Regions from separate parts of the Anaerobacillus sp. 1_MG-2023 genome, predicted to be linked through region 2. Evidence: riboswitches for the same ligand, from Rfam matches in the RefSeq annotation. Region 2 holds a riboswitch; each other region holds the start of a gene.
What was found. A riboswitch is a leader RNA that binds a small molecule or an ion and turns the genes downstream of it on or off. The one in region 2 is predicted to bind cyclic di-GMP.
Positions count from the first base shown of each region.

Region 1: it holds a riboswitch for cyclic di-GMP, as region 2 does, so the genes downstream of both, Q4550_RS08270 (anti-repressor SinI family protein) here and Q4550_RS16255 (hypothetical protein) in region 2, are expected to answer to the same signal.
Region 3: it holds a riboswitch for cyclic di-GMP, as region 2 does, so the genes downstream of both, Q4550_RS01860 (HD-GYP domain-containing protein) here and Q4550_RS16255 (hypothetical protein) in region 2, are expected to answer to the same signal.

Region 1 covers NZ_JAUORD010000003.1:367,436-374,383, reverse strand. The annotation lists gene gltC (glutamate biosynthesis transcriptional regulator GltC) at 1-491, shown strand, start outside; gene Q4550_RS08285 (MFS transporter) at 536-1,942, opposite strand; gene Q4550_RS08280 (HAD-IA family hydrolase) at 2,029-2,598, opposite strand; gene Q4550_RS08275 (glycine--tRNA ligase) at 2,724-4,106, opposite strand; gene Q4550_RS08270 (anti-repressor SinI family protein) at 4,489-4,626, opposite strand; cyclic di-GMP riboswitch class I at 4,652-4,740, opposite strand; gene Q4550_RS08265 (hypothetical protein) at 4,966-5,196, shown strand; gene Q4550_RS08260 (thioredoxin family protein) at 5,229-5,543, opposite strand; gene egtB (ergothioneine biosynthesis protein EgtB) at 5,806-6,948, opposite strand, start outside.
Region 2 covers NZ_JAUORD010000010.1:98,436-105,383, forward strand. The annotation lists gene Q4550_RS16215 (hypothetical protein) at 1-849, shown strand, start outside; gene Q4550_RS16220 (hypothetical protein) at 862-1,767, shown strand; gene Q4550_RS16225 (hypothetical protein) at 1,795-1,929, shown strand; gene Q4550_RS16230 (hypothetical protein) at 1,956-2,105, shown strand; gene Q4550_RS16235 (hypothetical protein) at 2,129-2,299, shown strand; gene Q4550_RS16240 (hypothetical protein) at 2,409-2,786, shown strand; gene Q4550_RS16245 (peptidase M23) at 2,799-3,293, shown strand; gene Q4550_RS16250 (helix-turn-helix domain-containing protein) at 3,672-3,884, shown strand; cyclic di-GMP riboswitch class II at 3,890-3,973, shown strand; gene Q4550_RS16255 (hypothetical protein) at 4,331-4,711, shown strand; gene Q4550_RS16260 (hypothetical protein) at 5,096-5,629, shown strand; gene Q4550_RS16265 (hypothetical protein) at 5,626-6,030, shown strand; gene Q4550_RS16270 (hypothetical protein) at 6,027-6,203, shown strand; gene Q4550_RS16275 (hypothetical protein) at 6,287-6,948, shown strand, end outside.
Region 3 covers NZ_JAUORD010000001.1:353,587-360,534, forward strand. The annotation lists gene Q4550_RS01855 (FAD-dependent monooxygenase) at 1-1,236, opposite strand, end outside; cyclic di-GMP riboswitch class II at 1,360-1,443, shown strand; gene Q4550_RS01860 (HD-GYP domain-containing protein) at 1,455-2,096, shown strand; gene sda (sporulation histidine kinase inhibitor Sda) at 2,155-2,322, shown strand; gene Q4550_RS01865 (aldo/keto reductase) at 2,534-3,376, shown strand; gene Q4550_RS01870 (DUF2798 domain-containing protein) at 3,504-3,995, opposite strand; gene Q4550_RS01875 (AbrB family transcriptional regulator) at 4,218-5,291, shown strand; gene Q4550_RS01880 (2'-5' RNA ligase family protein) at 5,355-5,903, opposite strand; gene Q4550_RS01885 (VC0807 family protein) at 5,965-6,597, opposite strand; gene Q4550_RS01890 (hypothetical protein) at 6,711-6,948, opposite strand, start outside.

The sequences.
Region 1 (6,948 bases), on a different contig from region 2:
GGGAGATAGATATTGCTTTCGTGTCCCCAGTGCCGAAAGATCGAACTGATGTTGATGGGCATATTTTCTTTACAGAAAAACTATTAGCCCTCCTCCCTATATCTCATCCCCTGGCTGACTATCCAATGCTACGGCTCGGACAATTAAAAAATGAACCATTTGTGCTGTTTCGCTCTGGTTATGCCCTGCATCATCTCGTTACTTCAGCCTGCCAGCAAGTTGGATTCAAACCACGTATTGCGTTTGAAGGTGAAGATATCGATACGATTAAAGGACTAGTTGCAGCTGGGCTTGGTGTAAGTCTACTACCTGAGATAACCCTTTCCGAGCAGCTCCCAGGAGAAACAGTTAAAATTGAGTTATCCGAGCCAAACGTCACGAGAACAGTCGGCGTCATTATCCCGCAAGGAAGAGAGTTAGCTCCTTCTGAAAGAAAGTTTTTTGAATTTCTTACCCATTTTTATGAAGTTCTTAACCGATTTGGACAATAAAAAACCATGTCGAGCGACTACGCTCGACATGGTTTTTTAATCAATTAACTTTGTGATGCTTTTGACGGCATTTTTAGAAAGACGCCGAGAATAAGTCCAGTTAGAAATATAACCGAAGCAGCTAGATACATATGCTCATATCCTGATAGAATCATCTCCCTTACTCCATCCGTTATTTTGCTACCGCTAAATGAACTTGAACCTGAAGTCGCTATGAATCCTGCAAGGATAACAGGACCAAGCGATGTGCCAACAGATCTAAATAAACTTACTAGAGAAAGCGCTGCGCCAGCTTCTCGATCAGGAGTTAACTCAAGGATAATGTAATTAAGCGGTGTGCCCATTGTAAATCCAATCCCAACACCAGACAGCACCATACCAAGCGAAAGGGTTAGCCACCCATCTGCTAGATAAGTAAAGACGAGTGAGCCAAGAAGACTTAATGAAAAGCCTAATAACACGACTTGTTTAGCGCCCCACTTATCAAGAAGAACACCTCCTATAGGTGCTGCAAATCCAGAAGCAACGGCTAAAATTGTCATCACATAACCACCCTGGCCCCTTGATAATAACAAGATAATTTCAGAGAATGACGGTACGAAAATCATACTAATGATCCCAATACCGGTAATCGTTGAAATAAGTAATGCGAGAACAATATTCCGATCAGTAAAGTAGCTTAATTTCACTATAGGATCCGCGGCCGCTTTTTCGACCTTGATCAATGGATAAATAAGCACGAGACTGATAAGTAACAATGGCCATACAAGCAATGATTGGATGGATTGAAGAAATTCACTCGTTTCAAGGTTGGTTAGACCTAGTAAAAGGGACACAATGAGAAATGATAGAACAAGCGCTCCGCCCCAATCAAGAGTAGGTTTCTTACTCTCTGTTCGGTCATCCGGAAGCTTTAACCCCATTATGATAATAACAACAGCAATTGGAAGGTTGATAAAGAAAATCCAGCGCCAGCTAAGCTGTGCAACGAAGAAACCTCCAACGTTTGGTCCTAATATAGTTGCTACACCAAACATCGCACCTACTAAACCAAGGGCCATACCTCGTTTTTCTTTCGGAAAACTACTTCCAATTACAGCATTCGCTATCGGAATGATTCCCCCTCCTCCGAGGGCTTGAATCGCTCTTCCAACTAATAGAACAGGAAGGGATTGACTAACTCCCGCAAGAAGGGAACCTAGTGCAAATAACGTAATCCCTGCAAGAAAAATACGCTTTCTTCCAAATAAGTCAGCAAGTTTTCCTACAATCGGCATGCTTACCGCATAAACAAGTGTATAGATCGTAACGACCCAAACTGTCCATTTCAAATCGATGCCAAGATCTTCTATAAGTGTTGTTAAGGCAGGAGAAACGATTCCTGAATCAAGCGCGCCTAGAAAAACCCCTAATAAAAATGTAATTAAAATAAAGCGAAGTTTTTTATCCACGGCAAAACCATCCCCTTCATATTCATATGTGTATTATCACATATGAATATGAAGGCTTCAACTTTTAAAATGCTTTAAAAAGCTTTTTACAAAGATGGCCATAACAGGTTTTTCAAGTCTTCATAATTAGTAACATATAGATCGGCGCCTGAAGAATTATTCTGAAACAAACACGTTTTCATTCCCACTTCTTTAGCGGGGAGAATATCAAGTACTCTGTCACCAACGGCAAGATCCAGCTGATACTTGTTATTCAAATGGTGATAGGATGCAGGATCAGGCTTACGTGGAAATCCATCATCTCCGGCTACAAGATCAGCGAAATAATGCTCCATTTTAAAATACTCTAAAATCGTGATCACCTCTTCACGCGGTTTATGAGTCATGATGACATTCAATTCAGCTTTTTGAAGAATTGTTTTCAAACCAGGAAATGGTGGTTTATCTTCTGGTGACAAAGCATTATCCATTTTACGAAACGTTTTAATTTGTTCTTCAGTTAATTGAAACACTTCCGTCGCATGACGAAAAGACACTTTTAGCTCTTTTAAAATATCTTCTTCCTTTACATCATTAGAAACTAATTCTTTCATCACTTTTGTAAAAGCAGGGTATGTATCAAATAATGTGCCATCAAAATCCCATAGAATCCTCACTTACTATTCACTCCTTATTAGTTATAAAACAAGTTAGTTTAATCTCGCGGGTAAACGATCAATAAGAATCATTGTCATTCTTTATTATAAAGAAAAGCCGCTCGAATTTTGAGCGGCTTCTTACATTAAAATTGTGTTTTTTCTTCAAGAAAGCTTTTCAGTTCAGAAATCGGCATTCTCTTTTGTTCCATTGTGTCACGGTCACGAATCGTCACTTGTTGGTCTTCAACAGAATCAAAATCAAATGTAATGGCATACGGTGTACCAACTTCATCATGACGACGGTAACGTTTACCAATTGAGCCAGCCTCATCATAATCAACCATAAAGTATTTTGAAAGTTCCGCATGAACAGCACGCGCTTCTTCAGAAAGCTTCTTAGATAGAGGGAATACAGCAGCTTTAAACGGAGCGATCGCTGGATGGAAGTGCATCACACTTCTAGTTGTGCCATCTTCTAGCTCCTGTTCTTCATATGCTTCAATCAAGAAAGCAAGAGTGACGCGGTCAGCACCAAGTGAAGGCTCAATGCAATAAGGTACATACTTCTCACCTGTTTGTTGATCGTGATAAGTGAAATCTTCATTGGAATGTTCCATATGCTGCTTTAAGTCGTAATCTGTTCGAGAAGCAACACCCCAAAGTTCGCCCCAACCAAATGGGAACTTGTACTCGATATCAGTTGTTGCATTACTATAATGCGACAGTTCATCTTCCGCATGCTCACGCAGTCGGATGCTATCTTCTTTTACACCAAGATTTAGAAGCCAGTTTTTGCAGTACTCTTTCCAATACTCATGCCACTCTAGTTCGTTACCTGGCTTACAGAAGAATTCAAGCTCCATTTGTTCAAATTCACGAGTACGGAATGTAAAGTTTCCAGGTGTAATTTCATTCCGGAAGCTTTTTCCAACTTGTGCAATACCAAAAGGCACTTTCTTACGCATAGAGCGTTGAACATTTTTAAAGTTTACGAAGATTCCCTGCGCCGTTTCTGGGCGAAGGTAAATTTCACTCGTGCTCGATTTTGTTACACCTTGATGGGTTTTAAACATAAGATCAAATTGACGGATTTCTGTGAAATCTTCACTGCCACACTCCGGGCAAGTAATATGATTTTCTTTCATCAAACGCTCCATTTCTTCAAATGAAAGGCCGTCTGCAATCATGTCCTCTTCTTCAGTTGAAAGAGCGTCCTCAATTAATTTATCTGCACGGTGACGTGTTTTACAGCTTTTGCAATCAATTAAAGGATCATTGAAATTACCTAAATGTCCTGAAGCTTCCCACGTTTTTGGATTCATTAGAATGGCGGCATCTAGACCACTATTATAAGGTGATTCTTGAACAAACTTCTTCCACCATGCATCTTTAATATTTTTCTTAAGTTCTACACCAAGTGGTCCATAATCCCATGTATTTGCTAGTCCACCGTAAATATCAGAACCAGGGAAAATAAATCCTCTGTGCTTCGATACTGAAACGATCTGATCCATTGAAATTGTCATGTCATTCTCTCCTTTTTTCTCAATCAATATAAAAAGCTCCCAATCCATGGACAAAAAATGTCCAGGGACGAGAGCTTATGCACCCGCGGTTCCACCCTAGTTGATGCAAATAAGGCATCCACTTTAAGTAACGTAACTCCAGACTGCCGTTTCATCAGACCTCGTTCGGGCTTCCACCGTCCCCGAATCGCTAAAAACAAGGTTACTCTGACTACTATTTATCCTTCATAGTTAGTATGGTTTATGTATGCAATTGATATGACATATGATACAAAAAATATTGCCCTAAAGTCAAGGAATATTCATTTCACACCGTATTTGCTTTCATCAAAGCTTATCACAAAAAAAACGACCTTATAGGTCGTCATGCATTTATGTATATTCATAGATGTCGGTTTTTGTGTTGTTTTAAGAATGCTTGTACCTCTTCTTTCTTCAATCCAAGTTCTCTGGCAGCCCTCATGAGAATAACCCATTCTTGATCAAGTACCTTCTTAGGCTTAGGTTTAGCCATGGTCATTCTTTTCTCCTCCTTCATGGGTTTTCCAGGAGGACCAGCCGTCATCGTTGGAGAACCAACATTAGACCTGTGTCTTTGCGTCCCATCCTTTAGGATGGTTTGCCCTTGTCTGGAGAATTCAGAAATGACACATTCCGACCATAAACTTACAAAATACACAACTTTTTAGTGAATCGATGTGATTATCGAGAAGTTTGACGTTATATGCTACTAATATACCAGTTATTCGATGAAAATTCAAAATATTTTTAAATTTCCATTTCTACTTCTAACATCCTACGATTTCACTCATATGCTAACTGTATTCCCTGAATATATTTTTCGCAAAGGAAGAGTGATATGCAGAGAAATCACATTAGTACCGCTTGGAGCGGTAAACATGTTGTTTTACTTCGTTGTGAACCCATCTCTAGCACCGTAAAAACCATGTATAAAAGTATTCATGCCCCAACAGAACCATTACATCCACATTGTAGTGAAACACTCTCTACTTACCTTAGCATTGGATATACAGTTGCATTTGTTCATTCATTAATTGACGGCTCCATCGAATATGTTCTAACAAAATAAAAGAAGGTTGCCTTCGCAACCTTCTCTTTTGTTTAGAATTGACTTAAATATTCTTTCACCTGATCTGGATTTTTGGTATTCGCACTATGCAAGTGACCAATCTTTTTGCCGTCTTTATAGACAAGAAGGCTCGGGATACCCATAACATCATTTTCCTCTGTAATTTCAGGGAATTGTTCAATATCGATTTGAGCCCATTGCTTTTCATGATGCGCATTCATTATATCATCAATAAAAAAGTCAAGGCGCTTGCAATCCGGGCACCAGTTAGCTTCATATTTTAGAATGGATACGTCATTATTGTTAATGAATGACTGATAAGAATCAGCTGTTTCAATCTTCTTCATGATTATCTCTCCTTCACCTATATCTTCATTAACAATTATATCGAAATAATCATTGAATGTCTGTAAGAAAGCTTACGTTAATTCACACTAAGATAGTGCAACCTGAACAGCTGTTCTTGATCAGTCCATGTTTTCATTGGTGTGAAACCTGAATTCTCTGCTAACTGTTTAAGTTCTTTAAGATTCTGTTCGAGTCGGATAGTATTCTTCTGGCTATGTGATTTCTTCAGATAGCTCTGATCCATTGCGAAGTTTTTAATGATTACTTATCATCTGCAAGACGAATGCCGGTAAATTGCCAGCGTTTATCTGGACCAAAGAAATTTCGATAAGTCGGACGAATATGAGATACGGAGGTAACACATGATCCGCCTCTTAGAATCATCTGACTGCTCATGAATTTTGCATTATACTCACCCAACGCCCCGTCAAGCGGTTTATTACCAGGGTAAGGCATATAAGGACTTTTCGTCCATTCCCACACATCTCCATAGGCTTTTTTTATTCTACCTTCATTTTCCTTGATCGATGCCACGGGATGATAGATGCCATCTTCAACAAAATTACCCGCAATCGGCTGATCGCGAACTGCAAGTTCCCATTCGGACTCAGAAGGAAGTCTTTTACCTACAAAGCTTGCATATGCTTCAGCTTCGTAGTAACTAATATGTGTAACAGGTTCTTCTATATTTAGTGGAACTAACCCATGGAGCGTAAAAGTATACCACTCCCCATCCTTTTCAACCCAATGCAACGGTGCTTGCCAATTTTCTTTCTTTACTGTTGCCCAACCATCTGATAACCAGTAGGTCGCTTCTTTATAACCACCAGCTTTAATAAACGCAAGATACTCCCCGTTCGTTACTGTTCTAGTCGCTAACTTAAATGGCTCAAGCCAAGATTTATGTATTGGACGTTCATTATCAAAGGAAAAACCATCATCTTCATTTATACCCGTTTCAATCAGACCTCCCTCAAACGAGATCCACTCTAATGGTGTAGCTTTTTCTTTAGAATTAACCTCAAGTGAACGGTAGACCGGTTTCAATGGATTAATGGAAAAATTATATTTAATGTCGGTCATTAAAAGCTCTTGATGCTGTTGCTCGTGATTCAATCCGATTTCTACTAAATCAGCAACCTGGTGAAGTTTACTATCGTCAATTTCTTGAATAAGAGTAACCATTTCTTCATCAATATCAGATCGATAGCTTCTAACTTTATCTATACTTGGTCTGCTCAGCAAACCTCTTGCATGGCGAGGGAAATAACTTCCTACACTTTCATAGTATGAGTTAAATAAGTATTCGAATTCTTCGTGAAACGACTTGTAATTTTCACAGTATTCTTTCAGAATAAACGTTTCAAAAAACCACGTTGTGTGTGCCATGTGCCATTTGGGAGG
Region 2 (6,948 bases):
TATTTAAACCGCTTAAGAAAAATTCGAGCGACAGAGCAAAAAAACACGGCTATAGAATACGAAAATCGTTTCTTAAAACACATATATCTCCTGATTAAAACGACAAGTAAGCAGAATACAGAAATGAATGTTGTTTCCTTTTTAGTAGTTTCAACCTTGCTTTTTCTCTTCTCAACTTTCATTGTTGTTTTAAAGTATCAGGATGCTTTTCTGGGAGTTATTCTAGGAACTCTTGTCAGTATAGTTCCTTACATGATGCTTCATATAAAACTAAGGAAACTTAGGTTTTTGATGGGAAATGAATTTCTGCCTATTGTCCATTCGCTAACTCAGAATTACAATGCCAATCACTATGATATGTATTATGCATTACGTGAAACGCAGCAAGGTATAGAGGACAAGCATTTACGTAAAGTAATGATAAAGCTGGTTTCTGATCTTCAAGTAGCAAGAAACGAGTCCGAGTTACGTATGTCTGTTCAAGTTTTTGTTTACACCGCCGGTACCAGCTGGGCGAAAAGACTAGGAAACATCATCATCAAGTCTTATCTATATAACGAAAATGTCTTGAAAACGTTATTGATCCTAACGAAGCAAATAGAGGATACAGAAGAAATGCTAGAACAAGAACAATCCACTGCACTTGATACGGTATACAATGGTTATTTTACTCTGGTGATTCTTCTTGCATCGCTTGTTCTTGGATTCTATGTATCGGGAGCTCAAGATTGGGTGGCTCTCCAATTTGAGGATAAGTGGAGTTTACTAACGTTAACGCTATCTTCAATAGGTGTCGTATTTTCACTCATAATATCATCTATTGTGAAGCGTCCTAAAAACGATTTGTAAAGAGGTGGTTGTTTGTCAGTTTCGATACTCTTTAAGTTAATTCCTTACGTGCTTTATGGCATTACATTCATCTTGGCCATCACTTCTGCAAAACTGGTTTACAGTGGCATGTCATCACAAACAGAACGAATTCAAACCAGATTGAGAATTAAACAATCTATGAGATCCAATCGCGAAAAAGTGATTCAATCGGTCAATCAATCTTCCTTGGAGGAACGTTTAAAGATAGCGGATTATCCGCTTGGATTCAATGCATTTAGATACTATATTTTGTTTGGTTTAATACTCTCGTTTTTGATTGTAAACTATATCATTGTTCCTATTATATTAAATGGTAAATACGAGCTGTTTGGTGCATTGATGGTTACAGGGATCTTTGTCATTCTACAGCCCTGGCGCCCCTTATTAATAGGATTTATTCTAAAGCGTTTAGCAGAATACAAGCAAACTAAGCGTAATGCTGAAGTGTTTATGCTGTATGACCTTCTTATAAACGAATTGGATATGATGGAACATTCAAGAATCAACGCATATAGCATTTTAAGAAACATACAACCTTATTTCGAAATGATCAGCACTCCTTTTAACAAACTTCTAACAGGTTGGAGTACTGATGAAGGCCCAAGCAGAGCGCTTGAAACATTTGCAAAGGAACTAGGTACTAAAGAAGCTAGAACCCTAGTAAGTGTCTTAAAAACCTTGGATGAGGTTGAACGTGAAACAGCTTTACAGTCTCTTAGAGGCATGAATAATATGTTTGCCAGGAATCAAATTGAAAATTATCGTCGTAGAAGGAAAGTAACGACTGATTTTGCTTCAATGCCAATTAAAATTACTCACTTTTTAATAGTACTCAATTTCTTAGTAGTCATTATAGTCATGGTTAATTTGATCATGGGTAAATCCGGTACTATCTAAGATGATTAAGATAAAGGAGGAAAAGTTTTGGATAAATCTTTATCGACCTTTATGAAATTAGCAGCTACCGCTTTAGTCATTGGACTATTAGTGTATGGTGCACTTTATGACAAGATGGGAAATGTGTCAGATGGTATAAGCACTTATATCGAAAAGAACTAATTTTATTAATCGAAGGGGGGTTATAAGTGAATAAATCACTTTCGACTTTCATGATCATTGCAGTTACAGCAGTTATATTGTTTGTCTTAATTGGTAGTGTTTCTTCGTCCTTATTTAACAAAAATGATGAACATCAAGAAATTATAAAAAATGAGTACAATCTAAAAATTAATTAATAAAATAGGAGGCTTTAATTCACATGAAAAACTCACTAAGCACATTTCTAGGACTAGCAGCTACAGCATTAATCATTTCCATTTTGGTATTCGGAGTAGGGTTCCAAATGCTTGATAAAGAGGCAGGAGAATATGAAGAACAAATTGATGCAGTAACAACTGATGTTCCAACTACATCATCGGTTACACCTTAACAATAGACCTTTTTACCAGGGATTGATCTAAACGTTAGCTTATATGATTCTTTACGAATATAAGGAGGGCTTGTCCCTCCTATTATTTTTCTAATAAGAGGTGGATAATTTGTCTACAACATTAGCAAAATGGATGACATTAATTATAATGGCCAATATTATGTTTGCTCCAATCCTGGCTTATATAGATAGCTTACATAGAGAAGCGATAGAAGTAGTTTTACAAGAGGGTGCTAAAAAAGCAGCGATCGAAGGTAGGTTTACAAATGAATTAGTTGACGATATGAAACAAGAATTAGTTGATAATTATAATTTTGAAGAGGATAAAATTATAATAAATGCTACTCAGACCTTGAAAACTCGAAATGAGTATCTTGAAGCAAGCATTGAGGTACCACGAGGAATAATTTTCATCTTTGATATTTTTAATCCTGGTCCAGATAAAATCAAGAAAAACACAAAGGTTATGAGTGAATACATTGGGTAGGAGTGAGGGTAAATGGCGCATTCATTAAAGGTCATGTTCCTTATGCTTCTGTTCGCTGGAATCATGATGATGCAATACAATTTAGATTCGGACCGGACCTCAACAAGACAAATGAAGAATGGACTAGAGCTAGCGGTTCACGATGCGGCTTTAGCATTAGACAACTCTCAACTCTCTCAAGGAAAAGTCGTATTTGACGAGTGGGAAGCGGTAGAAAACTTTAAAGCGAGCTTGGAAGCAAATCTCGATCTTGAATCTGGTGCTGGATATGTATATTTCCCCAAAGAAAGCTCTTATTATCAGGATCCATTTTATGTAGAACACTTAGAGTTTATTGATGATGAAGATGGTTCTTTTCCTCAAGTTTATTCAAATCCTAAGTATGATATCTTAGATACACTAAATGGACCAAGTATCATCGCGGTTGTATCTACTAAAAGTCCAAGATACTTTGCAGGAGAAGGAATTACCATAAGAAAATCTGTAGTTTATGAGTACTATGATTGATTTTAGTACTGGTATACTGCAGCTTTTTTGTATGTGGAAGAATTTAGAGAAAGAAAAAAACATTATAGTTAATATTTGGTTATTGTAAATTTGAATGATTATGTTTATAGTAAAAATAAACCAATTTATAAATACACTTACCTCTTTTTACCTACTATATTTCTATTTATTGTAAAAAACACCTCATAATAATAGACTGAAAGTATTGCATTTGTGTTTAAATACTTCAGTAAATTAATAGATTAATTAATGATGATAATAAATTACTACATATTTTCTTATTTATTCCAAATAAAACATAAAATTTGTTTAAATGTCTACTTTATACAGTGGATAAAAGAAAGAGGTGTCAGTATAATTTGTAATATAAAGAGTAATATGAGCATACAAGAAAAATTCGGCTCTAAAGTTCGATACTATCGTCTATTTCGAAAGTACTCTCAAGAAGATTTAGCTTTAAAAACTGGCTTACACCGTACATATATTAGTGAGTTAGAGCGAGGACAACGGAATATTACTTTAGAAAACATCAATAAACTTTCAAAAAGTTTAAACATAAGAATAATAGACCTTTTCGATTTTGAAATGTAGGTTTTCTACATAAAGGATGCAATGATTTTATTTCCTTATCTGGGCACTTGGAAATAGAGGAGCAAGTAGTGCAACCAGCCTTAGTATGTTTAACAATTTATAACTGTTGAATATATAGGGCTTTTTTAAGTATTAAATGGTTTTTTTTACTAATTACTTGGGTAAAGTGAAATAAAGGATTAGTATGCTAGACATTTAGTACCTATTTCCAACTTTAAACTAACACTATTCCATTATTTATATTACACTTATATTTGTAGAATTTTATCGAATTATGTCTTTTTTCGACTAAATATACCAAAAAAAATTAATTTTTACTTTGGAATTCTACAATTTTTATAGAGCTTATATACTATGATATTTATAAATCAAAGATAAATGTATTTTAAAGATAGATTTCAATTAAAATGATGATAGATTTTTCTATCTGTAGAGAGGTGTTTCTTATGTTATCAAAGGATTTTATGTCCAGTATGAGTAACGAAACTAGAATGAAAACATTCTATATAAATATGAACCAGCAATATTACTTTAGAAGAACCTATTTCTTATTAGATGCTAATTTATATGTTGAAATGGTGACGTTAGTAATGGAGTCGAATCGTCAAATTGGTAAAAGATCAAAAGTAGAAACTGAAGTTTTAGAATCAGATTCTAGAGAAGTATCTACTACTAACATATCTAAATCATTTATTGAATATTTGAAGGTAGAAGATACTATTATTGAAGAATATAAACTTAGTAAAAGTCAGGCGGAATTTGTTCTTAATAAATATAAAAATAACTTATTTGATGTGAATAAAGAGTTATTAGATTCTATTAACTAATTTAATTATCATTAAAAGTTATCTCCTCTTAATTTTGAAATTAATATACAAACTAAATAAAGTTGTGGTCGTTTTTATCCAATGGTATAATTTAACCATTAAGATTTAATTTTCCTTTTTTGTGCAATCTCTTTAGAGATTTGCGGGTAAAATGACTAAACATAATGAAGCCTCTGGGGCTGGATTTCAAGCATTTTTTGTATGCTTGAAACCTTCTCTCAGGGGCTTTTTTTGTGCTCTAAAGGAGGTGATGTAAAAAGCATTATATTGATAATTAGATTGTCAATTAAATGGGTGGAGTTTTAAAAAACTTAATTGAGAGGGTGTTCAGAATGTTTCTATTAAAGAGTAAGAATGACGATTGTTGCAAGCCAGGTGAGCTGCATGTTTAAAGTCACATGTTTTGCTCCTATTACACCAGATAAGTTATGGGATGGTCTAAAAGGATTACAATTCACGAAAAAGAAAGAGGGATTTGAATGGTATCTTGATGGTCATGTTTTTCGCATTGAACCATTCAAGAATCAATCACGCACTAACATGAAGGGCTATCGAGTATATTTTAATGGATCTATTGATGGTGCTATTTTTCTTTATGATTTTGCTCTTAGTTGGATCAATCCTGCTATAACCGGAATTGAATTTTCACTTTCTCATTCTAATATTACTAGCCAGGATTGGATTAAGGATTTAATGTCCCGCTCTTCATTTTCTACGGTTGATACAAAAGGTATCTTTAAAAAAGGACCAATTGGTATTGTTGTCGTGAATAATGAGGTCGTAATTCAGTTGAGAAGTTCAAAGGGAAGTCAATTAAATCTTATGCCTAGCTTAAAGCAAATTGAATCGATTAAGGAAGAATTGAAACCGGTAGAAGATGATCTATTCTCTATGTTGGAAGAAGGTGTGGCAATATGACATTCGACTTCTATACGAAAGCGTCTAAGTTTACTGTCGCAGAGAATAGTGTTTTGAAAAACGGTGAAGTGATTGCTGAAGGTAAGGTGTTTCTATTTCAAGTTCTTTTAGGTTTCCCGGTCTATCTCATAGTGCATGAGCATGACTTTGTACCACCTGTTGTTATTAAAACAGATTGTATTCTGTCCGTTTTGCCTTCACATGAGTATTTCGATGGTGAGCGGGAGCCTCAGAAGTTCTTATATAGAGTGAAGTACACTATTAATGATGTGCCTATAGTTTACGATATGGAAGCTGTAGACAGTAACTCAGCAAAAACGTTTGTGCTTCAGCGATACAAGAATAAGAACATAAAAAATGTCAGTGTGGAGCGTAAAAAAAGAAGGGAGAAAATTTCATGAGCAATCGTTCTTCTTCAATAGCGATGATCGATAAAGAATCTTCCAAAGCATATAGAAAAATTCTTTCAGCGGAAACAGAATTTGAGATTTTCACCATTGTGGAACGATTAAAGCCAGATGTGGCCAAGCGTGTCCTAATGACATTGACGATGAATAAACAACTTAACAAGTAATCAATATATCCCTTCCTAGTAGGGAGTTCAATTTTGCTCCCTAGGTACTAGGTGGGGAGTGCATATTGAGAGGAATGAACGTTATGACAGAAGTTAAAAATTGTGATAATTGCATTTATCAATCTGGACGACCTGAATTTGACCTCAAAAAGTGCAAGCGTTGCTCCAGGACGGAAAAGGCATTGTTTGAGCCAATTCCTACCGCTGCTTATTTGATGGAATCTTTTATGATGAAAGGTACCTATCCTACGTTAAAACTTTATGAGAAACATTTGAAGCAGGTTAAAGACACAATGAAATCTAAGTTACTTTCTTCAGAAGAAAGAAGGCATGAATTCAAAGAAGTGAACCTGGTCGCTAAATTTGTTCCGAAAAAAATAAGCGATATAGATTATGTAGGTTTGAACACTTATCTCGATGATCTTGGCTTACTAGCACGTATACTAGAAATTGATCATAAACGAGTGAAAAAAGAACCTATGATATTGAAGCAATTAAAAGCCTATCAGTTGGAGCCCACTCAATACGTAAAACCCTCCTTTAATAAATTAGGAAAGAGCTTAAATCAAGTTCCTGAATTAAGAAACGAGGGTTGGAGCGTTGAAGAACTAGCTTTCACCTGTAGTACAATTGATGCAAAGTATTCTTCTTATAAAAAGCAATATGAAACCTTAAAAGAAGAGATGATAAAATGCGAGAAATTAAAAGCTGATAAAAAGCTAGTTAATAAATATGGTTCGGTTTC
Region 3 (6,948 bases), on a different contig from region 2:
CAGGCGATCTCCACCATGAACTTTCCCCGCTGTACCAACACTAAGTTGACTGTCGCGATAATGAATGTTGATTTGAGAAAGCCTTCTAAAGGCTGCTTTTCGAGCAATGGAAAAGGAACGAAGCGTAAATGGAGCCACGTTGGGTATGACGATTTTCCGCAGTAGTTTGCTCGTCATGTGGTCACCTATAATAGAAGTAAACGCCCGATCAGTTGTATCGATTAACGTTCTCGCAAAGTTAATACGCTCTTCTTCAAATGTATCAAGAATGCCTTCGTCCGTTTTCCGAAGCAACACTGCAGCTAGCTTCCACGCTAAGTTCACCGCGTCCCCAATACCGGTGTTCATGCCCTGTCCGCCAGCCGGGCTATGAATGTGTCCAGCATCTCCGGCAATAAACGCACGTCCTTTTCTAAAGTGACTGCTAACGCGATGATGGACTTTGTACGTTTGGAACCAGTTCACATGTTGAATCGTTAAGCCTGTTCTCTGCTCGATCAGCGACTGGAAATCCTTGAACGCAACTGAGCTTTGATCGGTTAAATTGCGAGGAACTATTCCAATAATCCGTTCCATTCCCGTGCTTCTAACCGGCATGAATAAGTAAAAGGTGTCAGAATCTAAATACACATTTAAACTACTTTCAGCTATTTGTCCGGTGTTCGCTTTAACATCCGCCACAAAAAACAGTTCCTCGTACGTTCCACCTGGAAAATCAAAAGCAAGCTCTCTTCGAACAGTACTATGCGCCCCATCACACCCGCATATATATGAAAACTCACTCCGTTCTTCCTTATTATCTTTTTTAATAACGGCTTGAACATGGTCCCCTTCATCCATAAACGAAACCAACTCTGTCTCCCATTCCACCTCAACGCCTTCGTCGGCTAATTTGTTAATTAGCAGCTGCTCGTGATCATCTTGTGGATAGCTTAGGGCAAATGGGAAAGGACTTAATCCTTTTCCAAGATCACGAAAATATATGTTCGCCTTTGCTTTCTTTCCTTCTCGAAATTGGATAGTCTTCACTTTAATCCCCTGATGGATGACTTCTTCTGCGAAGCCCATTTGGTCATAGAATTCTAGCGTTCTAGCGTGTACAATTAGCGCACGTGATGCTTCTCCGGGTCCCGCATTTTTCTCAATTATTCGAAATGAAACTCCATATTTCGCCAGATGGAGGGCTAATACAAGTCCAGTCGGACCCGCGCCAACAATTAATACGTCAGATTTCATATTCCAATCTCCTTTCAAAAATAAACCTATCATAACACATTAAGCTATTAACAAATCCCACTTTTTATGGTAATGATTATATAAGTATATCCTCATGACATGATACCTCAGTAAGAGATCCACAAAAAAAGAGAATGCGATGAACTATCATTCTAGCCTGGGCACTTGAGTGATAGGGAGTAAGTAGTGCAACCGGCTCCTTAAAAAGGAGAATGAACATGGAAAAGTGTACATTGTACGGGCACACTCATTTATTTTCATTGCAGTCACGACGGATAATGGAACTGCTAAGGCGTCACGATCCTCATGCCTTCGTCCATTCGGTGCAAACAACGAGCTATTTCATTGATTTCTGTTTGCATTACAATTTCCGGTCATTGTTGAAACGACCCTTTCTTGAGTCTGTTTTGCTACATGACATCGGTAAACTGCTTGTTCCAACAGAAATCCTTCAAAAAAAGAGCCCACTAACCCTTTATGAGAAAGAGTATGTCGAGCAGCATCCAGAGTTTGGAATAGAACTACTTAATGATTTTCCAGAGATTGATATTGAGCCGTCTCTTATACTAAATCATCATGAGAATAACGATGGTACTGGCTATCCTTACCAATTACACGATGAGCAAATTCCTCGATCTGTTTCGATTCTTCGAGTCATCGATAGCTACATTGCAATGACGTCTGATCGAGCTTATCGTCCAAAACATTCTGACCAATTAGCTATTCAAGAAATTCATGCCCATCGGAATAACTTCTATGAGCCATACACCACCTCCTTGTTTATCTCTTATTTGGAAAAACGGTTAAAAGGGAAAAAGATTCTGCTTCATTATTTTGATTACGCCAAACGTCAAAATTAAGCAGCGCTTTTCAATAACCGTTTAAACAAAACCAAATAGAACAGGGAGGTCGAATAGATTGCGACTCTTATCAACTAAGGATTTACTAATCGCTTTTTGTGATGCGTATACTCTTCAATTAGATGAAGCTTTTATTGAAATGTTAACTAGTGAAATCATTAGAAGAGGAATCACTCCTCCCCAAACACGAACAGAGTGTTATGAAAAAATCCTCAATTGCACTTGATGAAGCCGCTTCTCATGACTCTCTAAATATAAAAGAAGCTTATTTGGTCTCTTCTAGCCAATAAGCTTTTTTTGATATTTTTCATTTGATCTCTCCCCCTTTCACAAATAAATTCACTGTTAATACGCTTACATATGTTTGCATTTTTTAGGAAGTGGTAGATTTAAAGTGTGATAAAAAAGGTGATTATTATTGAAAGGAATGATCTTTGATGAAGGAATCAATCCCAGAACTAACGTTGAATGATGGACTTACACTACCCGCTATCGGTTTCGGTACTTACAAACTAAATGGAAATGAAGGCGCAACTGCAATTAATAGTGCGATTGATGTTGGCTATCGCCTCATCGATACAGCTTACAATTACGAAAATGAAGGTACCGTAGGCGAAGCCATTCGTCGAAGTACAGTTCCTAGAAATGAACTGCGCGTCACTTCTAAATTACCAGGTCGCTATCACGAATATAATAAAGCGGTTACGGCTATTCAGGAGTCGTTATATAGAGCCAATCTTGATTATTATGATTTGTACCTCATTCACTGGCCGAACCCTAAACAAGGTCTTTATCCAGAAGCTTGGCAAGCTCTAATTGACGCTAAGAAATGGGGACTCATTCGCTCGATTGGCGTATGTAATTTCCTTCCGGAGCATCTTGAGCAATTGGAGAAAGAAACCGGCGTAAAGCCAAGTATCAATCAAATCGAACTACACCCCTTCTTCAACCAGGAAGATCAGAGAAGATTCCATCAACAAAACAACATCAAAACACAATCCTGGAGTCCGCTAGCTCGAGTGACTGACATTTTAGAAAATGAAACGATTAGTCAAATAGCAAATCAACATAACAAATCAGTCTCTCAGGTGATTTTACGCTGGCATTATCAATTAGGATCCATCCCGATTCCTAAATCATCTTCTCCAGAACGTCAGCTTGAGAACCTCTCTATCTTTGACTTTTCTTTAAATGAAACAGAAATGGCGATGATGGCTGAATTAACGAAAACAAATGGACGATTGAATGATCAAGATCCAGCTACTTATGAAGAATTTTAAATTTCCCCATCTAACGATTTAACTAACCATAACCAACTAGAAAAGGATGCCCTTCAGCAGGGCACCCTTTTTTTCTTTACCATCTGTTCACTTCTTCAATAAATCAAATTCACCGCTACTTATTCCATTACTGTACTTTAGCGCTCATTGGTTTATTCGTTTTTACATACTTCACGAACAACCACCGAACGAGTGGCCCCATAATGAGGAGCTGTAACGGGAAGGCTACAATGACATTTTTAATAAATAACGATACATACTCTCTTAGGAAGGAATGCTCCATAGATCCGCTATTAGCATATGACATTATTAATCCGTAAAATGACATAAAGAATACCATACCGATAACCATACAAGTTGAAAGAATTAAAATAACCTTCCATTTATTAGATTTGTTAAATGGCAAACGAACCGTAATTTTTTTCGCAATGGGACCTACCACAATCATTTCAAATAACAAAGCGATAATATAGCCAACCAGTAGACTCATAAGCAATTCTATAAGAGTCATTTCTCCCATTAATCCATTCGTAGATAAGTTATAGAATGTCATCACACATACCATTCCAAAACACATCATTAATCCAAAATAAAAACCTTCTTTTTTCGTTTCTGGCAAACGACTCATCCTCTCTTTCTAGCATAGTGACTAGTATAGTCATTTCAATTCGCGCTCGTAAGTGAACATTCTGTGAACATTTCAAGCGAATCGTATCGCATGAATATGCTAGTGAAGATATGCTACACTGTTGAAAATCACTGTTCTCATTTCAAGAGAAAGACTATTACGATGTTGTCTTCTCGATAAACAACGATATTGTTTTTTGAAGGTGCTGTTTGAATGAAAAAAGGACTACTACTCTTCATAGCTTTTACCGTTGGGTTTCTCTTTGACCTTCTCAACATGCCCGCTGGATGGTTATTAGGGGCAATGCTTGTTGGAGCCTTCTATCGTCTTATGATTGATGATATAGCTTACCCGAATCTATTGTTTGACCTCTCGTTAGCCGTGATCGGTGTCAGCATCAGTCTAAGTATTAAAGCAAAAATGTTTCAGGAAGTCGCAAGTTACCTCTTCCCTCTAGCGGTCTCAATGATCATCTTATTAATCGCAAGCTGGGTCCTAGGAAAGATTCTAAAAAACTATTCAAACCTTGATTCAAAAACAGCGCTATTCTGCTGTTTACCAGCCGGAGCATCGGTTATGATGGCTCTAAGTCGCGAATACAATGCGAATCTAGGTATGGTTGCTGCCTTTCAAACGGTTCGCATCATGATGCTTGTCTCAACTATCCCGCTCGTCGCTGGTTTTATGTCTTCCTTTCTATCGACAGATGAAGTACAGGGTGCTGCGATGAAAGCCACTTCTCAAGTGAATATGCCGTTGGGACTTGCTATTCTTTTCTACCTTTTGTTAATTGGAATCACCCTTTTCCTCGCAAAGAAATGGCGCATTCCGATCGCACCTTTTCTATACGCCATTATCATTGGATTTCTCTTTCACACGTTTATCCAACCGCTTCCAACCATGCCGAATCTCCTTGTAGGTATGGGAATGGCGATGCTTGGCGTCATCATCGGAGTGCGATTTGATCGCAGAGCTTTAAAGGAAATCAAAGAAATCGGGTGGACAAGCGTTTGGATTCTTCTCTCATTCTTTTTCTTAACATTTGTCGTAACGTTTGTGTTCTATCTCATGACGCCGCTCGATTTCATCACAAGTCTACTCGCGATCGTTCCAGCTGGCGCACCGCAAATGTCTTCTGTTGCAGCATCTCTTGACTTAGATGCCAGCATCGTTGCTGCCATGCAGGTCATACGCCTGCTCGTGCTTGTATTAATTATTCCAATGCTCGTTCCTTTTCTGGTTTCCAAAGAGCAAGGTAATGAAATAAGCGGACAAGAAAACACATAAAAAAAGCAGGTTCACATCCTTTTAGTGTGACCTGCTTTTTCTTATGATTTTCATAGAAGTTGATCATTTTAACCTTTTGGAGTAAATAATCGGCGCGTTCATTCCTTCCTCATCTTCTTCAACCAATTCGATCAGTGCCACTTCTTCGATTCTGCCATAGACCGTATCATTCCGTTCAATACAATAGTGATACACCTTCGCTAAATCTTCATGCGAAAGATCATTAGCTAACGTACAGTGAGGAATCCACTTGCCAGGTAAATATAAAGAGTTAGCTGTTTCATTGAATTCGCCAAGGTTTTGATAATGATCCGAATGAAACGTAAGCAATTCTTGCGTCACCGTAGGCGTTAGAAAGATTGCCCCATAATCCAGGAAAGATCCGATTGTATTAAACGTAATCTCAATGCCTACTTTTTCATTATAATAGGCATCCACTTCGTCTATGAACTTCTTTTTATCTAAGCTTTCATAGCTTCCTAATGTAATATGTGGCCTACCATCTTTCACTTCATCTGCATAGAAAGAAATGGACTGCTCGCTTAGGTCATTCCATATGTCTTTCACCTGCTGTTCTGTCTTCTCATCAAATAGTGCTATAAACCAGTACACTTTTTTAGCCGCCTCTCTCTTCTTATCCCTTTGTTACGAAGCCTTCTCTCATACAATTTAGCTATAACGTTTGTTCCATTTCTTTGTTGCTTTTGTATTGTAGTAATTTGGCAATATGGAAAAACCCGTAGACCGAAATAAGCGTAATCCCCCAACCGACTATTTGTTTCAAGAGAATGCCTTTATCAAAAGAATCCACGCCATATTGTAAGATCAACCAAACATTGATCGACGCTACGATGATGTTCTTACACACAAAACCAAAAGTGATGAGCTTAAATATCGTTAAGATTTTCTTCTGGTAAAACTCCTGTTTTAGAATGCGACGGCTCCTGCCCTGGAGCTCCATGATATCGACTGTAAACAATAAATAGATCGGCCGATTAATCACAATACTTACAACCATAATCAGTGCCATCGCATAAGAATAGATGACACGATTCCAAAGCATTTGAATGGCAGACCCGGAAAGAACGTCAACTAACGTACTCGTTGCTAACGTCACAATGAGAAAAATCCCAAAAAAGTTTATTTTCTTCAGTAGAATAAAGCGGATGATACTATATATCAACCCAGGGATAGTTGATATTAGCATAGCATAGTAGTCACCAATGATGTCTCGAGACAGGTGCCAAATGCCAATCGGAAATACAACGTAGCAAATGAGATCCCATATGAGAATATTTCGATTCACTAACTGTTCATCCTCCTCCGTACAAACGCTTGTGATTATAAAACAAGAGCTTCTCCTCGTCCCGGAAAAGCTCTTCCTTAGAAATTTCATCGTGTTAGAAATCAAACGACTGATCAGTTCAATTCATATGTTCCATCTTCATACACTTTGTACAACCCTACCGTTCCAGAACCACCCTTTTCCTTAAGGGATTTAGAAGTAAGTTGCACAGTATAATAAGATCCACCATCATCTGTTTGAATCGGTCCCATCTCTCTAAAAACGATATCTTCAAAATCAATGTTTTGTGTATCATCAGCTTCTAATTCACGCTTCAAATAATCGACAGCCGAAGAACCAGACGTTATTGCG